2 regions of the Vibrio ziniensis genome follow, and region 2 is predicted to be linked to the other one. Evidence: predicted binding sites of a transcription regulator. Region 2 holds the regulator's gene; the other holds the start of a gene.
The links. The regulator MetJ, encoded in region 2, represses methionine synthesis genes. The targets are predictions, from matches to a motif close to TTAGACNTNTANANGTCTAA.
Positions count from the first base shown of each region.

Region 1 (8,412 bases), on a different replicon from region 2:
TAGCGCCAAGACAACCAAACGAGCAATGACATCGGCTAATCAAGCGTTCAGTCAGTGGCAGCAAGAGTCAAACCGCACCATGAGCGAAATCAGCCAGATCATCGCCTTCAGTACCGGAGAAAATAGAATCTAATCATCATTGGTCTTTCTAATGCTGTACGATGAAAGCGAAAAGAGAGAGCATAGCCCTCTCTTTTAAATAATCCGAAGCAATCGAGCTTTATCTATTTGGGCTGCTTGCTCAGTACTGCATCAATATCTGCGGCACTGTGTCGTTCGTCGACACGCTCCCACTCTTCACCCATGGTTCGGTTTACAATACGTCCGCGTTGCACCGCTGGGCGCTCTGCCATCATCTTCGCCCAACGTTGAACGTGAGTGTATGACTCAACATCAAGAAACTCACCTGCGTTGTACGCTTTACCTAACGCTAGATTGCCATACCAAGGCCAAATCGCGATATCCGCAATGCTGTATTCTTCACCAGCAATAAAGGTGTTTTTTGCTAGCTGTTTATCCAGTACATCCAGTTGACGTTTTGCTTCCATCGCAAAACGGTTAATCGGATATTCGAATTTCTCTGGCGCGTACGCATAGAAGTGACCAAAGCCACCGCCTAGATATGGCGCAGAACCTTGTAACCAGAATAGCCAGTTCATCACTTGAGCACGTGCTGCACCTTCTTTTGGTAGAAGATGACCAAACTTCTCAGCAAGATAAAACAGAATGTTGCCTGACTCAAATACGTTTACAGGCTCTGCACCTGAACGGTCAACCATCGCTGGAATTTTAGAGTTTGGGTTTACCGCTACAAATCCAGAACTGAACTGGTCGCTGTCGCCAATGCGAATCAGGAACGCATCGTACTCAGCTTCCGTTACCCCAAGAGCAAGCAGCTCTTCAAGCATAATGGTTACTTTCTGCCCATTTGGCGTACCCATTGAGTAAAGCTGAATTGGGTGAGAGCCCACTGGAAGTTCTCTTTCAAAACGAGCACCTGAATCAGGTCGGTTAATGCTCGCCCATTGACCACCGTTTTCGCTATCCATTGTCCAGACTCTTGGTGGGATATATTCACTTGCCATGGTTTATCCTTCTCTAAATTTACGTATTCGCTTTTGGTTCACGTATCCGGTCTAAGTTTGCGTCATGGAAATAAGACGACTTACTTTATGACTACCTAAGATATAGGGGCAAATTATTGCAGATAAAGTCTTTTACGAATTTTTAGTTATAATAATAAATTATTGAAAGGGAGAAGAAATTATATACGCGGGTGAACAAAGCAGAGGTAAGTGTTCCCGCAACAACAAAGGTTACTGCGGGAATTTTAGGTATTAGAATGCAGGCTCGATCGTGCCATTAAAAGTTTGTTGCATGAAGTCACGAATCGCTTGTGATTGATAGATCTCCACGAACTTCTTGTATGCCTCTTTATCCTTGTCTTTTTCACGACTTGCAATCACCATAACTGCAAGTGGTGCTTGCTTAGATTCTAGGTAGATACCTTGTTTCTTTGGATCAAGACCTGCCGACATAACGTAGTTCATCGTAATAGCCGCTGCATCAACATCGTCAAGTGTACGCGGCAGTTGAGCTGCATCTACTTCAAGAAACTCAAAATTTTTCGGGTTTTCAACGATGTCATTTAGAGAAGCTTTAAAGCCCACATCCGCTCTTAGCGTGATCAAACCTGCATCAGCAAACAGTAGTAAACCACGGCCACCGTTTGTTGGGTCATTTGGAATTGCAACACGAGCGTTCTCTGGTAACTCTTCTAATGATTTGTATTTATTAGAGTAAATACCCATACGCATTAGAATAGATTCACCAATAGAAACAAGGTGAGAACCTTGACTCTTGTTGTAGTTGTTTAGGAAAGGTAGGTGTTGGTAGCTATTCAAATCGATGCTGCCATCTTCCAATGCTGCGTTTGGCGTAATGTAATCCGAAAACTCAACAACTTTCACTTTAAGACCTTGCTTGGCTGCTTCTTTCGCTACTGCTTCAACAACCTGTGCGTGTGGACCTACAGTTGCACCAACCGAGATTTCATCACTCTCTTTCTGGCCGCATGCCGCTAGACCGAAAACCAAAGAAGCCACTAAACCCAACTGAGTGAGTTTTTTATATCCGTTCATAAAATTATCCTTACCTAAACAAAAGACGTATAGCCGTCTAAATAGCTATATTATCGATGGTTAGATAAGATGCAACTAAAAGTTTGCTATAAGATATTCACTTCTCCTCTACCCTAGTTTGCTAAACCTTTTAAGCAGCACTTCAAATAGCGATTGAACTCATTTTTTCTTTTAACTAAATTAGCCAAATTATCAGGAAGGTAGGAAAGGGATTTATGAAAACGTTATTGATCATTAATGTTGGTCAGGCACCAGAACAACAACTAGAAAAATACGGCGATTTTGAATTTTGGGCACAAAGAGCCATCAGTGAAGTCGATATAAATGTCACGTTTTTAGACGGAATTAACAACGAGCTGCCTGCTTACGATACCCTGTTGGGTGTGATCATTATGGGTTCACTGTCCATGGTAACAGAGAAAACTGACTGGATGTTAAGGCTCTCAAACAACATCATTGAACTTACAGAGACAAAAATTCCTCTGCTTGGTATTTGCTTCGGGCATCAATTGATTGCCCAAGCTCTAGGGGGAATAGTGAGTTATAACCCGAAAGGCTTGGAGATTGGAACCGTTGAGCTAGAACGTCTATCTGACGCAAACAGTGATCCTTTGTTTGAACAAGTACCTGAGAGTTTTACCGCTCAGACAGTCCATTTCCAATCTGTACAACAGCTTCCACCGAACGCTGTTTGCCTCGCTAAAAGTGAGCTTGATAATCATCATGCCTTCCGTGCAGGAACCTGTACTTGGGGTGTTCAATTCCACCCAGAGTTCACCAGCGACATTATGCGAGATTCCGTTAATGGTTTGAAAGAAGCCATTGCTGACCAATATGAACACAAACTTGATCAGATAGCAGAAACAGAACAAGCAAAACAAATTCTGGTTCGATTCGCTCAAATGTGTAAATCAAGTATTGATCACCATTAAGCCGGCAGAATATGAGCTAAAATAGCAACAGTTAAACTAGTGCTGTTCCATATAAAAGCCGTGGTGTTAACGAATATCGTAGTCAGATAAAGGTAGAGCCTATGGATAAACAGTATGATGAGTGTGAAGAATATGCTGCTGTCATTTCGGCTTTACCGGATATGGTTTTCGTTCTTACTGAGTCAGGCCGATATGCCGCCATTTTTGGTGGCGAAAACTCTGATCTTTACCACGACGGTTCATCACTTAAAGGGCTAACCCTTTCTAACGTACTTCCTGAAGAAAAAGCTAACTGGTTTAAAGACCGCATCAAGGAGACGCTTGATGCGAACTGCATTAAGATTTTTGAGTATTCTCTCTCTGCTAATGATGTTGAAACTGTAGAAGCAAAATCTGGTCCCCCTGGCGAACTGCGGTTTGAGGGGCGAGTCAGCCCTTTAAAATCGCTACGTTATGGCGAGCGAGCTGTGGTCTGGGTTGCTCGTAACATTACCCTCCGTCATCAAATTGAGCAGCAGCTTATCTACCAGTCTGAAGTGGATGATCTCTCTAAAACGCTAAATCGACGAAAGTTTTTCGAACACCTCTACGATGCTTTTTATACTTTCAAGCGATATCATGAGAACTACTGCTTCCTTATGCTTGATATCGATAACTTCAAACGAATTAACGACTCTTATGGGCACAGCTTAGGTGACGAAGCGATACGAAAAGTCGCAGAAATATGCAAACTCAAGATACGTAAAACTGACGTCATAGGTAGATTGGGGGGCGACGAATTCGGTATTATTCTTAAACATACCGCTGAGATATCTCCTGTTGCTTTTGCAGAAAGGTTGATAGAAGCGGTTTCGTGTACATTGCTGCACAAAGAGTTGTCAGATACACACGTATCCATCAGTATCGGATTAAGTCATTTCAAAGAGTCAGATGAAGGTATGGAAGAGATTTACCACCGAGCCGACCTTGCTCTTTATGATGCGAAACGACGTGGCAAAAATCGAGTTTCCGCGAAGCTCAATTAATTGCGCCAAAAACGAATCCAGTAGTTAGTCCAATTAAACAAAAAAGGCACTCCGTTGATATTGGAGTGCCTTTCTACGTTATAGGTGGTCGATAACCGCTGGAATCGCCGCAAGAACATCCTGACCAAACGCCACACTACGTTCAGGAGACCAGCCATATAGTTCATCAGGGTGACAATTGTGGTCTTTAAATGGCATCTCAAGGGTATAAGACAAACATTTGAACTGTTCTGCAACCCAATTAGAACCAACCGTTAAGTTCGCTTTACCCGGTTCATCTTTATCGTAACCAAATTCATCCTGAAATTCAGGAGTAATAAAGGTTAACGCCTGCTTAAACAGAGATTCTAAGTTCGCCATTTTTTCGTTGTAACTTGGAACACCCTCAGCACCAGCCACAAAGTTATATGGAATCGCTTCATCGCCATGAATATCAAGGAACATATCAACACCCGTTTCGATCATACGCTCGCGCACATAATACACTTCAGGGCTTTTCTCTAGCGAAGGCGTTTGCCATTCACGGTTGAGGTTGATGCCAATCGCATTGGTTCTCAAATGACCACGGACGCTGCCATCAGGGTTCATATTCGGCACAATATAGAACACAGCTTTGTCGAGCAATGCATTAGCAACCGTGTCGGTGTTATCCAACAAGCGTTGTAGCAAACCTTCAACAAACCATTCAGCCATAGTCTCCCCCGGATGCTGACGAGCGGTGATCCAGATGTTTTTCTTCTCGTTACTTGGCTCACCAATGGTTAACAGGCTGATGTCACGGTTATCCAGTGTTTGCCCTAGCGTTTGCAGTTTGGTTTGTGGGTGCATTTGAGCCTGATGCAACAAGTCCAAATGGCGCTCGTAACTGTAAGGAGCAAAATAGGCGAAATAGATAGAATCGTATTCAGGCAAGATTGCAAAATTCAGGTTATCGCCATCAAAAGTAGCCGGTACGCGGAACCACTCTTCTCGATCGTAAGAAGCGACCACATCGTAACCATTCCAACCTTCTGGGTACGCCGATTTAGCCAGATTCGCAATGCGGAATTTGTGTTCAGTGTTCGCTTCGCTTTCGACACGAAAGAAGAACCACTGAGCGATTTCAGTTTGATTATCACGTCTGATGGTAAGTTGAATATCTTCACGATTCTCTGCGCTGACAACGTCAATATTGCCTGCGTCAAAATTACTAAATATCTTCATAAAGTCACTATGTGGTTCGATAATTTGGTGGTTCGGTGTTTTGTCTAATCTATCAATATAAACCATGGGTTAAAAGAACGTTCTAGAGATTACAAGTTTGTCTCTTTTTTATTGTGGCTCATCCTTTCAAATAGGCTGCTTATCCAATCGATGAACTCCCGTATTCTTCTGGGCTGTTGATGTCTCGACTCATAGAGCACTGACATCGTCATTGGTTTACAAACATAGTCGCTGAGCACTTCTATCAGTTCACCTTTGGCGATCTGTTCTTGAACACCCCACTTAGGTAACTGAATGATACCCAACCCACTCAAACAGGCAGACAAATAAGCATCCGTTGTACTCACAGAAATTAAGCTTTGGGTTGAAACGAAGTAAGTCTTGCTGTTTTTAACGTATTCAAAGCCACTTGCTGCAATGCTCTGATCTGGAGAGTAATCCACCACAAAGTGCTTATGCAGCTCATCCAATTGAGTCGGTAAGCCATGTTTTTCAACATAGCTTGGACTAACACAGTTGACCATTTCAATACTGCCCAAATGCCGCGCCACAAGATTGCTGTCTTCCAATACTCCACCACGAATGACGCAATCGATCCGCTCTTTGATCAGGTCAATACGGTAATCCGCTCCTACTAACCTAAGCTGCGTTTTGGGGTGAAGTTCAAACCACTCATGAAGATTCGGAGCTAATACCGTCGAGAAAAATCGACTGGGCATATCCACTTTGATGACTCCACTTAACTCGTTACTTTCTCTCTGGAACTGATTTTCCAATCCTTCCAGTTCATCAATCAGCCGTTGGCTATGGGACAGATAACGTTCACCGGCTTCCGTCAACGAAACCTGTCTTGTGCTGCGTCTAAGTAACCTTGTTTGTAAGTGCTCCTCCAGACGACTCACCGACGTTGATATCGCCGATTTTGGTACGCCAAGCTGATTGGAAGCCTGAGTAAAGCTGCCTGTCTGAGCAACCGCTATAAAGCGCTTCATTGTTTCGATTTTATCCATACCGCCTTATCCAACAACTTTATATTGTTCGTGATATATGAACAGTGTTATCTGATTACGCGTATTTTTCAATCCAATACCTAGGAGTAACTTATAAACGAACCCAACAACTCAGCTCAAAAGGTAACAAGATGAACAAAATTGCTTTAATCACTGGTGGTAGTCGTGGCTTAGGTAGAAGCGCAGCAATTAAACTCGCAGAAAAGAATGTCGACATCATTTTCACCTACCACAGCAACCAACAAGCGGCGATGGACGTTATCGAAGAGATTCAGCGCAAGGGGCAAAAAGCAGTCGCTCTGCAATGTGATATTCGCGATACATCTACGTTTGACACTTTCGTTCAGTCACTAAAAACTATCTTGCAGGAACAATTCTCGCGTTCTGATATTGATTATCTGTTTAACAACGCGGGTACTGGTTTACATGCAACGATTGAAGACACCAGTGTTGATGATCTCGTAGAGATGTTTGATACCCATGTTAAAGGTCCATTCGTTTTCACTCAAAAAATGCTTCCTCTTATCAAATCAGGCGGTCACATCGTCAATGTTTCTTCTGGCCTAACACGTTTCTCTTTCCCAGGGTCTGCGGCTTACGCAATGGCAAAAGGCGCTGTAGAAGTGATGACACGATATATGGCTAAAGAATTTTCTGCCAAAAACATCCGTGTGAATACTTTGGCTCCTGGCGCTATCGCTACCGATTTTAGAGGTGGAGCCATTCGCGATAGCCAACAGGCGCAAGCCATGGTTTCATCAGTTACCGCACTAGGTCGAGTAGGTGAAGCTGACGATATTGGAAAAATCATATCCTCTATGTTTAGTGAAGGTTTTGATTGGGTAACAGGACAACGTATTGAAGCATCTGGCGGTATGATACTTTAGTTCACGATACGAAGGGCGTAGTTTTACTATGCCCTTTTTCACTTCAATACACTGTTTGATAAACAGTTTCTAACTCATCCGTGTGTAATTTAAAAGTAAGCGTGGCGTTGCAGATCCAAACGGTGTAAAGATAACGACATAAAACTCTCATGCAACTGACACACAGCCCATCTAGCGTGATTGAATAAGTCTTAAATAACTAGGAATAAGGCATGGAAGTCAAACATTTAAAGACCACATTAATTGCAGCAGCAATTGTTACTACCTCTTCTTTTGTACATGCAGAATCATTTCAGCGAATCTCTACATTTGCAGTAGCAGATAACATTCCCGCAGGGAAAAAATCATCGGTGACTTCATCAGAAATAATTACCGCTTCAGAAGATGGTAATACATTGATCTATTCTGACAGTCCTTTGGGTGGAGTCGGTTTTATCGATATTAAAAACCCAAAACAACCTTTAGCGGCTGGGTTTCTCGATCTACAAGGGGAGCCAACATCAGTTGCCGCAATTGGCAGTTCTGTTGTTGTGGGTGTCAACACATCAAAAACTTATACTGAACCATCAGGCTATTTGGCAACTGTGTCTATTGCTAGTCGTAAACTCATCCAAAAATGTGATTTAGGCGGGCAACCAGATTCAGTTGCAGTATCAAAAGACGGTCGTTTTGTCGCCGTGGCGATTGAAAACGAACGCGATGAAGAACTCAACGACGGTGAACTACCGCAAATGCCGGCGGGATACCTATCCATCGTCCCAATGAAAGACAATAAACTTGATTGCGCTAGCATTAAGAGAGTTGATTTAACGGGTATTACCGAAATAGCGCCGACAGATCCTGAACCAGAGTTTGTCTCATTCAACGACAAAAATGAAATTGCGGTAACACTCCAAGAGAACAACCACATTGCCATCATTGATGCGGAATCAGGAAAAATCATTAACCATTTTTCTGCGGGCAGTGTAGACCTTAACAATATAGACATTAAAAAAGATGGAGCTCTCACATTTAGCGATTCTCTGTCGAATGTTCGTCGTGAACCAGACGCAGTTAAATGGCTAGACTATAATCGTTTGGTTATTGCGAACGAAGGGGATTACAAAGGTGGTGCTCGCGGATTTACTATATTCAACAAACAAGGCAAAGTCCTATTTGAAAGTGGGACTAGCTTTGAATACGAAGTAATAAAAGCCGGCCACTACCCTGAAAAA
Region 1 covers NZ_CP049332.1:225,072-233,483, forward strand. The annotation lists gene G5S32_RS16070 (DNA-3-methyladenine glycosylase I) at 1-133, shown strand, start outside; gene yghU (glutathione-dependent disulfide-bond oxidoreductase) at 225-1,085, opposite strand; gene G5S32_RS16080 (MetQ/NlpA family ABC transporter substrate-binding protein) at 1,338-2,141, opposite strand; gene G5S32_RS16085 (glutamine amidotransferase) at 2,357-3,073, shown strand; gene G5S32_RS16090 (sensor domain-containing diguanylate cyclase) at 3,175-4,098, shown strand; gene G5S32_RS16095 (M14 family metallopeptidase) at 4,177-5,301, opposite strand; gene G5S32_RS16100 (LysR family transcriptional regulator) at 5,391-6,311, opposite strand; gene G5S32_RS16105 (SDR family NAD(P)-dependent oxidoreductase) at 6,443-7,198, shown strand; gene G5S32_RS16110 (esterase-like activity of phytase family protein) at 7,411-8,412, shown strand, end outside.
Region 1: G5S32_RS16080 (MetQ/NlpA family ABC transporter substrate-binding protein) is a predicted target of MetJ. The motif match lies at 2,163-2,182, and genes of this name have one in related genera.

Region 2 (8,412 bases):
AGAGTGAATCACTTCTACAGGCACATTAAAGCGCTTTTTAAAACGGTTGATGGTTTGAGGCGTTAAACCAATTTCAGGCACCAGCACTAATGCTTGTTTCCCTTGCTCTAATACCGGCTTAATTAGGTTGAGATAAACTTCTGTTTTACCTGAGCCTGTTACCCCTTCCAATAAATAGCAACCGAAGCCTTTACTGCTGTTTACAGAAGCAATCGCGATGGCTTGTTCTTGGTTTAATTTTGGCTTTTCAACATCCGCTTCAATCTGCTTCGGCCAGGCTTTGAACTGCGGCTTCTGCTCACTAACTTCAATCCATCCCTTTTCTTGCAAGCTTTTGAGAGTCGCTATGCTGACGTCTTCTTCCAACAAGGAAGAATGAGAAACGGCGCCAGAAGTAAGAAGGTTCATAACCTGAGCCTGCTTAAAGGCGCGTCCGAAACCTTGCATCATTTGGTTACTACCACTGGGTGTCATTTGCCACTCTTTGCAACTGGCAAAGTCTGCAGGTTTACCTTTACGTAGCGCACTCGGCATAGCGTTGGCGAGAGTATCGCCAAGAGGAAATTGATAAAACTGACTGCACCATTTCAGCAGCGAGTACAGTTTATCCGGCCAAACAGGTTGAGAATCTAAGACTTCTTTGACTGATTTTAACTGCTCTATAGAAAATTCGGACTCTTGCGCAAACTCAGTCACAATCCCCACCAGCGTTTGACGGCCAAATGGCACTGATACCCTTCCGCCAATAATTGGAAAAAGATGGCTAGGAATGAGGTAATCAAACTGTTTGTCTAGTGGTACAGGTAGTGCAACACGAGCTATTGTTGGGCGCATAATGGTTTTGAGAGAGCAAAAATCAAAGAAAATACAGTCTACTGGATGATGCCATGAAATTCGAGCAACTAAAGTGGCGAAAATAACAGCGAAAGCGGTTGATCAGTGACTCAGGATTCATTACTATATCGCGCCTTGATGAGACGCTTGTAAGAACGCTCTTCAAGTGTCACTAATTATTTATTAATTTACGTGTGGTGTCCGGCATAGATTCGGATGGCGACACGGCCTAATTTGAGGTTATCCCATGAAAACTGGTATCCACCCAGAATACAAAGCAGTAAACGCGACTTGCTCTTGTGGCAACTCTTTCGTTTTCAACTCTACTCTAGGTAAAGACACAATGCACCTAGACGTATGTGACAAGTGCCACCCATTCTACTCTGGTAAGCAACGTATCGTTGATACTGGTGGTCGTGTTGATCGCTTCAACAAGCGTTTCGGCGCGCTATCTAGCAAGAAGTAATTTTACTTTACGCGAAGATTCAAAAAAGGACGCTACGGCGTCCTTTTTAGTTTTTGGCATTTGCTACCGTCATATCTCTAACCACATAATCTGGTCTTAGGAGCTATATTTCTCACTTATCAAAACTATGAAGATCCATTGACATACTCTAGAATGAGTGGCCTTAACGAAAACCATAAGGCTCTACCTAATGTCCAATAATGATCGCCATGAACTTACCGAGGAAGAAGCTTTTCGCCAGCAAGCCCTCGACTACCACGCTCTGCCAACTCCTGGAAAAATAGCAGTCGCTCTCACCAAATCCGCAGATTCAGCAAAAGATTTAGCTCTCGCATACAGTCCTGGTGTTGCAGAACCCGTTCGAGAAATCGCACAAAACGTTGATAACGTTTATAAATACACAGCTAAAGGCAATACCGTTGCGGTTATCTCTAACGGCACAGCAATTTTAGGTTTAGGTAACCTTGGCCCTATGGCTTCTAAACCGGTTATGGAAGGTAAAGCGCTATTATTCAAACGCTTTGCAAACCTAGACTCCATCGACATTCAAGTTAAGCACCGCACTATCGATGAGTTTGTTGATACGGTAGCGAACATCGCAGACACCTTTGGCGGTATCAACCTCGAAGACATCAAAGCCCCAGACTGTTTTGAAATTGAACGCCGCCTGATTGAACGTTGTGATGTTCCAGTATTCCATGATGATCAACACGGTACTGCAATTGTTACCGCTGCAGGTATGCTTAACGCTATCGAGCTGCAAGGCAAAAAACTCAATGAATGTACTATCGTTTGTTTAGGTGCTGGCGCTGCAGCCGTAGCGTGTATGGAACTGCTGATTAAATGCGGTGCTATGCGCGAAAAAATCTACATGCTTGACCGTAAAGGTGTGATTCATACTCGTCGTGATGACATCAATGAATACAAACAGTTATTTGCTAACAATACCGACAAACGCACCCTAGAAGATGTGATTAAAGGTGCCGACTTGTTCTTAGGCGTTTCAGGACCTAACCTGCTAACAGCCGACGAACTTAAACTGATGGCGGATAAACCCGTTGTGTTTGCATGTTCCAACCCAGATCCTGAAATCAAGCCTGCACTGGCACATGCTGTGCGCGATGATTTAATCATGGGTACAGGTCGTAGCGATTATCCAAACCAAGTGAACAACGTGCTTTGCTTCCCGTTCATTTTCCGTGGTGCATTAGATGTGCGTGCGAAAGTGATTAACGATCAGATGAAACTAGCAGCAGTAGCTGCAATTCGTGAATTAGCGAAAGAGCCCGTACCAGCAGAAGTATTGAAAGCTGCGGGAGTAGATTCTCTAACTTTCGGCAAAGAATACATTATCCCGAAACCGATGGATCCTCGCTTATTGCCTCGCGTAGCAAAAGCGGTAGCTCAGGCAGCTATTGATTCTGGAGTTGCGCATATCGGAATGCCTGAAAACTACATGGCAAACTAATATTGCCCCCATAAACGAGTTCAATTTAATGACTCGTTTTAAAAATACTCAAAGCCAAAAAAGCCCTGTTTTATATCAGGGCTTTTTTATAACTATCTACACAATTGGGCGAATAAACAGATTATCGACAACAATTAGTCGTCGTAAGCCTCGAACTCAATGCCCATTTCTGTCATTAATGCTTTTACTTCTGCTGGAATGTCATCCGGACGATCTTTACGTAAATCTTCATCCGTTGGTAACGGCTGACCAGTATAAGCATGCAGGAAAGCTTCACATAAAAGCTCACTATTGGTCGCATGTCGCAGGTTATTGATCTGGCGGCGAGTACGTTCATCTGTGAGTATTTTCAATACCTTAAGTGGAATTGATACGGTGATTTTTTTCACCTGCTCACTTTTTTTTCCATGCTCTGCATAGGGGCTTATATATTCACCGTTCCAGTCTGCCATTGCGCACCTTCATTGTTTGAATTCGAGTAATAATTCCAAAGGCTAGATTTTAGCGGGATTTACCGCCATAAGCAAAGACATATAGACGTCTAGAAGTGTTGACGTCTTTAAAATTGATAAGTAAAGTATGATGTCATTCCCCAATATAGACGAACACATGTATTCTTACTGTGAAATTGGAAGTCTATTTAAGAGTCTCAGGAAAGGAAATACTCATGACCAAACGCAAGCCAGCTACAATTGCAGTTCGTACCGGAATCGAATCAGATACTCAATATCACGCTGTCGTTCCGCCAATTTATTTATCGACTAACTACGGCTTTCCTGCGTTTGGTGAAGTGCCTCAGTACGACTACACTCGTTCAGGGAATCCAAACAGAGGTTTGTTGGAAAAGGCACTCTACGAATTAGAAAGCGGTGAAGGCGCGGTTGTGACTAACTGCGGCACTTCAGCGTTAAACCTGCTTGCTTCAACGCTACTTGGTCCTAACGACTTCATCGTCGCGCCACACGATTGCTATGGCGGTACTTACCGCTTATTCAATACTCGCTCAAAGAAAGGCGATTTCAAGGTTCTTTTTGTTGATCAATCTGATGAACAAGCACTTACGGCAGCGTTGACGAAGAAGCCAAAACTGGTGCTGTTAGAAACGCCTTCTAACCCTTTGGTGCGTGTAGTTGATATTGAAAAAATCTGTCAACAAGCAAAAGCTGTAGGCGCACTAGTCGCGGTAGATAACACGTTCTTAACTCCCGTTTACCAAAAGCCCCTAACGCTGGGTGCAGACTTTGTCATCCACTCAACAACGAAATTCATCAATGGTCACTCAGATGTCATTGGCGGTGTGGTGATCAGTAAAACCAAAGCTCATGCTGAAGAACTGGCTTGGTGGGGGAACTGTATTGGTGCAACAGGCACACCATTTGACAGCTATATGACATTGCGTGGTATCCGTACCTTGGGCGCCCGTATGCGTGTGCATGAAGAAAGCTCGCTGCAAATTTTGGATTATTTGAAAACACAGTCACTGATAAAAGCGATTTATCACCCTAGCCTACCTGAGCACCCGGGACATGATATTGCGAAGAAACAGCAACTCGGCTTTGGTTCCATGTTGAGCTTTGAATTTGCAGGCAGCTACGAACAGCTAAAATATTTTGTCGGCGAGCTAGAGCTTTTCTCACTCGCAGAATCTCTGGGGGGGGTGGAAAGTTTAATCTGCCACCCGGCAAGTATGACTCACCGTGCAATGGGCGAAGAAGCGCTTGCTGAAGCCGGTATTTCTCAGCTATTGCTGCGTTTATCGGTTGGCTTAGAAGATGCATCAGATCTTATCGCTGATTTGGACCAAGCCTTTACCAAAGCTAAGGAGAAGTTTTAATGACGGTTTCACGCCAGCTACATAAATTTGGCGGCAGTAGCTTAGCAGATCCTGAATGTTATTTGCGCGTAGCAAACATTCTTAAAGAGTACTCACAACCTGAAGATTTAGTGGTTGTTTCAGCGGCAGGCAAAACAACCAACCGCTTGATCGCATTTTTAGAAGCATTGAACAAAGACGGACGGGTTGCTCACGAAACTCTGCAATCATTACGTCAATTCCAATGCAAGTTGGTCGAAGAACTTCTTGAAGGTGAAGTGGCAGATAGCTTGCTAACACAAGTCAATGGCGAATTCATCCGCTTAGGCGAACTAACAGCACCACTAACAAAAGCGCAGCAGGCTGCGGTGCTTGGCCACGGTGAAATGTGGTCAGCAAGATTGTTGGCAACACTGCTTAACCAAAGCAACTTACCAGCCTTGTCACAAGACGCACGTGAGTTTCTGCGCGCTGAAGCAGGGACTCAGCCGGAGGTTGACCGCTCGCGCTCTTACCCACTATTGAAGAAAGTATTGGCGCAACATGCACATCACCGTATCGTGATTACTGGCTTTATGGCGCAAAATGACCAAGGGGATACCGTGCTGCTTGGTCGTAATGGCTCTGACTACTCAGCGACTGTCATTGGTGCTCTAGCCGATGTTTCTCGCGTAACAATTTGGAGTGACGTGGCTGGCGTCTATAGTGCTGACCCACGTATCGTAACGAATGCGTGTCTACTACCACTATTGCGTTTAGATGAAGCCAACGAACTGGCTCGTCTTGCCGCTCCAGTTTTGCATAGCCGCACGTTACAGCCAGTTGCTCAAAGCGCAATGGAACTTCAACTGCGCTGCAGTCACAAGCCAGAATCAGGCTCAACCAAAATTGAACGTGTATTGGCGTCAGGTCGCGGAGCAAAAATCATTACTTCATTAGATGAAGTGCTACTGATTGAACTTGAGTTTGGTCACGGCCATGATTTCGAACGAGTTTACAGTGAGACTCTTGAGAAGCTCAAACGCGAGCAACTTGAACCTCTCGCTTTTGAAGCGCAAGCAGACCAACATAAATTACGCTTGGCATACACAGCTGAAATCGCGTCGGGGGCTCTTGCATACCTACAAGACATCGCAACCGCAGCCGACATCAAATTGAAAGAAGGTTATTCCCTAGTGGGTGCCGTCGGTGCTGGTGTTACCAAGAACGCCAACCATAGCTACGGTTTCTACCAACAACTAAAAAATGCACCGGTAGAGTTTGTTTGTGAAGCGGAATCAGAACTTAGCTTAGTGGCAGTACTACGCCAAACACCCGTCGAGAAGCTCGTGGTAGGTGTTCACAACCAAATTTTCCAAGCGCAGAAACGTGTTGCTCTTGCGTTATGCGGCAAAGGTAACATCGGCTCTAGCTGGCTAAAACTGTTTGCTGAACAAAAAGAAGAGTTGGAAAAACGCAGAGGTATGAACTTTGAGTTGGTTGCTGTGGTAGACAGCCAGACATACTGGTTTGACCCACAAGGTATCGACCCAGAAACAGTTCTGAGCCGTTATCGCGATGAAGCGATTCCAAATGAAAGTAATAGCTGGCTCTACAAGCTAGGCAAATTACAAGGCTATGACGATGCCATCGTGTTAGATGTGACAGCAAGTAAAATCCTAGCTAACCAATATCTGGATATTGCAGAACAAGGTATGCACCTTATCTCTGCCAATAAAGTTGCTGGTTCCGCATCGAGCGAATACTACAACCAAGTCAAAGATGCGTTTGCGAAGATCAGCCGCCACTGGCTGTATAACGCGACAGTTGGTGCTGGTTTGCCTATCAACCACACTGTTCGAGATTTGCGTGAAAGTGGTGATGAAATCACTGCACTGTCTGGTATTTTCTCAGGCACTCTCTCTTGGTTATTCCAACAGTATGATGGCTCAATCCCGTTTAGCGAACTGGTGGATTTAGCTTGGCAACAAGGGTTGACCGAACCTGACCCTCGTAACGATTTAGACGGTTCTGACGTTATGCGCAAGCTGGTGATCCTCGCCCGTGAATCAGGCTTGGAGGTTGAACCTCAAAACATTCGAGTAGAATCTCTGGTTCCTAAAGAATTGCGTGATATTTCGCTGGATGACTTCCTCGACAACAGCCAATTACTTAATGAGCGACTAGCTGAGCGTTTAGCGAAAGCTCAGAAGCAAGATAAAGTGCTTCGCTATGTGGCTCGTCTAGAGAAAAACGGCAAAGCAAGTGTAGGTGTTGAAGCTTTGGAGAAAGATCATCCACTGGCAAACCTATTGCCATGTGACAACATCTTTGCCATCGAGAGTCGTTGGTACAAAGACAACCCACTGGTCATTCGTGGGCCGGGGGCAGGTCGAGAAGTGACCGCTGGAGCGATTCAGTCTGACCTCAACCTACTTTCAAGCTTCCTATAGCCTTATAAAACTCGCCGTAACTGGCGAGTTTTATTGTTTTATCGCTATTAACTTCCATTTATCCAGAACAACACTCGAAACTATTATTTCTTGGTATGAAAAATCACCATTTAGCATTTAAATGAATTGAAATGATTTCACCATCAACATGAGAAAAATTCATAATAGTTGGGTTGACATTAAAACGTATTCAATTCATTCTGTAGCCATATAGACGTCTAAACGTCAATTTAAACGAATATCAGCGTTTGTAGTGATAACTACAAGGAGAGAGAAGATGGGATACACGCACGCAGGTCATATTGACGCTTTAAACCAGAATATTTCTGAGCTTTCTAACATTAATGTGTCTTTTGAGTTTTTTCCGCCAAGTTCAGAGAAGATGGAAGAAACCTTGTGGAACTCTGTACACCGTCTAAAAACTCTTCAACCTAAGTTTGTTTCTGTTACCTATGGTGCAAATTCTGGTGAGCGTGACCGTACCCACTCAATTATCAAAGCGATCAAAGATCAAACAGGTCTAGTGTCAGCGCCGCACCTAACTTGCATAGATGCCTCTCGTGAAGAGTTGATTAACATTGCCGATGATTACTGGGCGAACGGTATTCACAATATTGTTGCTCTACGTGGAGATATCCCTCCTGGCGGCGGTAAGCCTGAGATGTATGCCTCTGATCTGGTTGAACTATTAAAGTCTCGCCATGATTTTGATATCTCTGTTGCAGCATTCCCAGAAGTACACCCAGAAGCAAAAAGTGCTCAAGCTGACTTATTGAACTTGAAACGTAAAGTAGATGCAGGTGCTAACCGCGCCATCACTCAGTTCTTTTTCGATGTAGAAAGCTACCTACGTTTCCGTGACCGTTGTGTGGCGGCAGGCATTGATGTAGAAATTGTACCGGGAATTCTTCCAGTATCGAACTTTGCTCAAGCATCTCGCTTTGCTGCACAAAACAACGTGAAAGTACCAAGCTGGATGGCAAAACAGTTTGAAGGTTTGGAGGATGATCCAGTGACTCGTCAGCTAGTAGGTGCAAGTCAGGCAATTGATATGGTTCGCGTACTGTCACGCGAAGGTGTAAAAGACTTCCACTTCTACACGCTAAACCGTGCTGAAATGACTTACGCGTTGTGCCACACCTTAGGTGTTCGCCCTACTCGTTAATTTTGAAGAGAGCCGACTCTCGCTCGATATTCAAAACATAAAAACGCCGATACTGTTCGGCGTTTTTTATTTGTGAAAAGCAGAGGCTTATTCCACATCATCCATTTTGCCAAGTAGGCTACGAATGCGCTCTTGCCATTGGTCATGCTCTTGTTGGATTTGTTGCGCTTTTTGTACAGAAGCTTCGTGGTTCGCTTTCAACTCATTTGCTTCTTCAACTAGCTTTTGCTTCTC
Region 2 covers NZ_CP049331.1:208,322-216,733, reverse strand. The annotation lists gene priA (primosomal protein N') at 1-834, opposite strand, end outside; gene rpmE (50S ribosomal protein L31) at 1,082-1,300, shown strand; gene G5S32_RS00950 (malic enzyme-like NAD(P)-binding protein) at 1,491-2,768, shown strand; gene metJ (met regulon transcriptional regulator MetJ) at 2,903-3,220, opposite strand; gene G5S32_RS00940 (O-succinylhomoserine (thiol)-lyase) at 3,436-4,602, shown strand; gene G5S32_RS00935 (bifunctional aspartate kinase/homoserine dehydrogenase II) at 4,602-7,013, shown strand; gene metF (methylenetetrahydrofolate reductase) at 7,291-8,178, shown strand; gene zapB (cell division protein ZapB) at 8,266-8,412, opposite strand, start outside.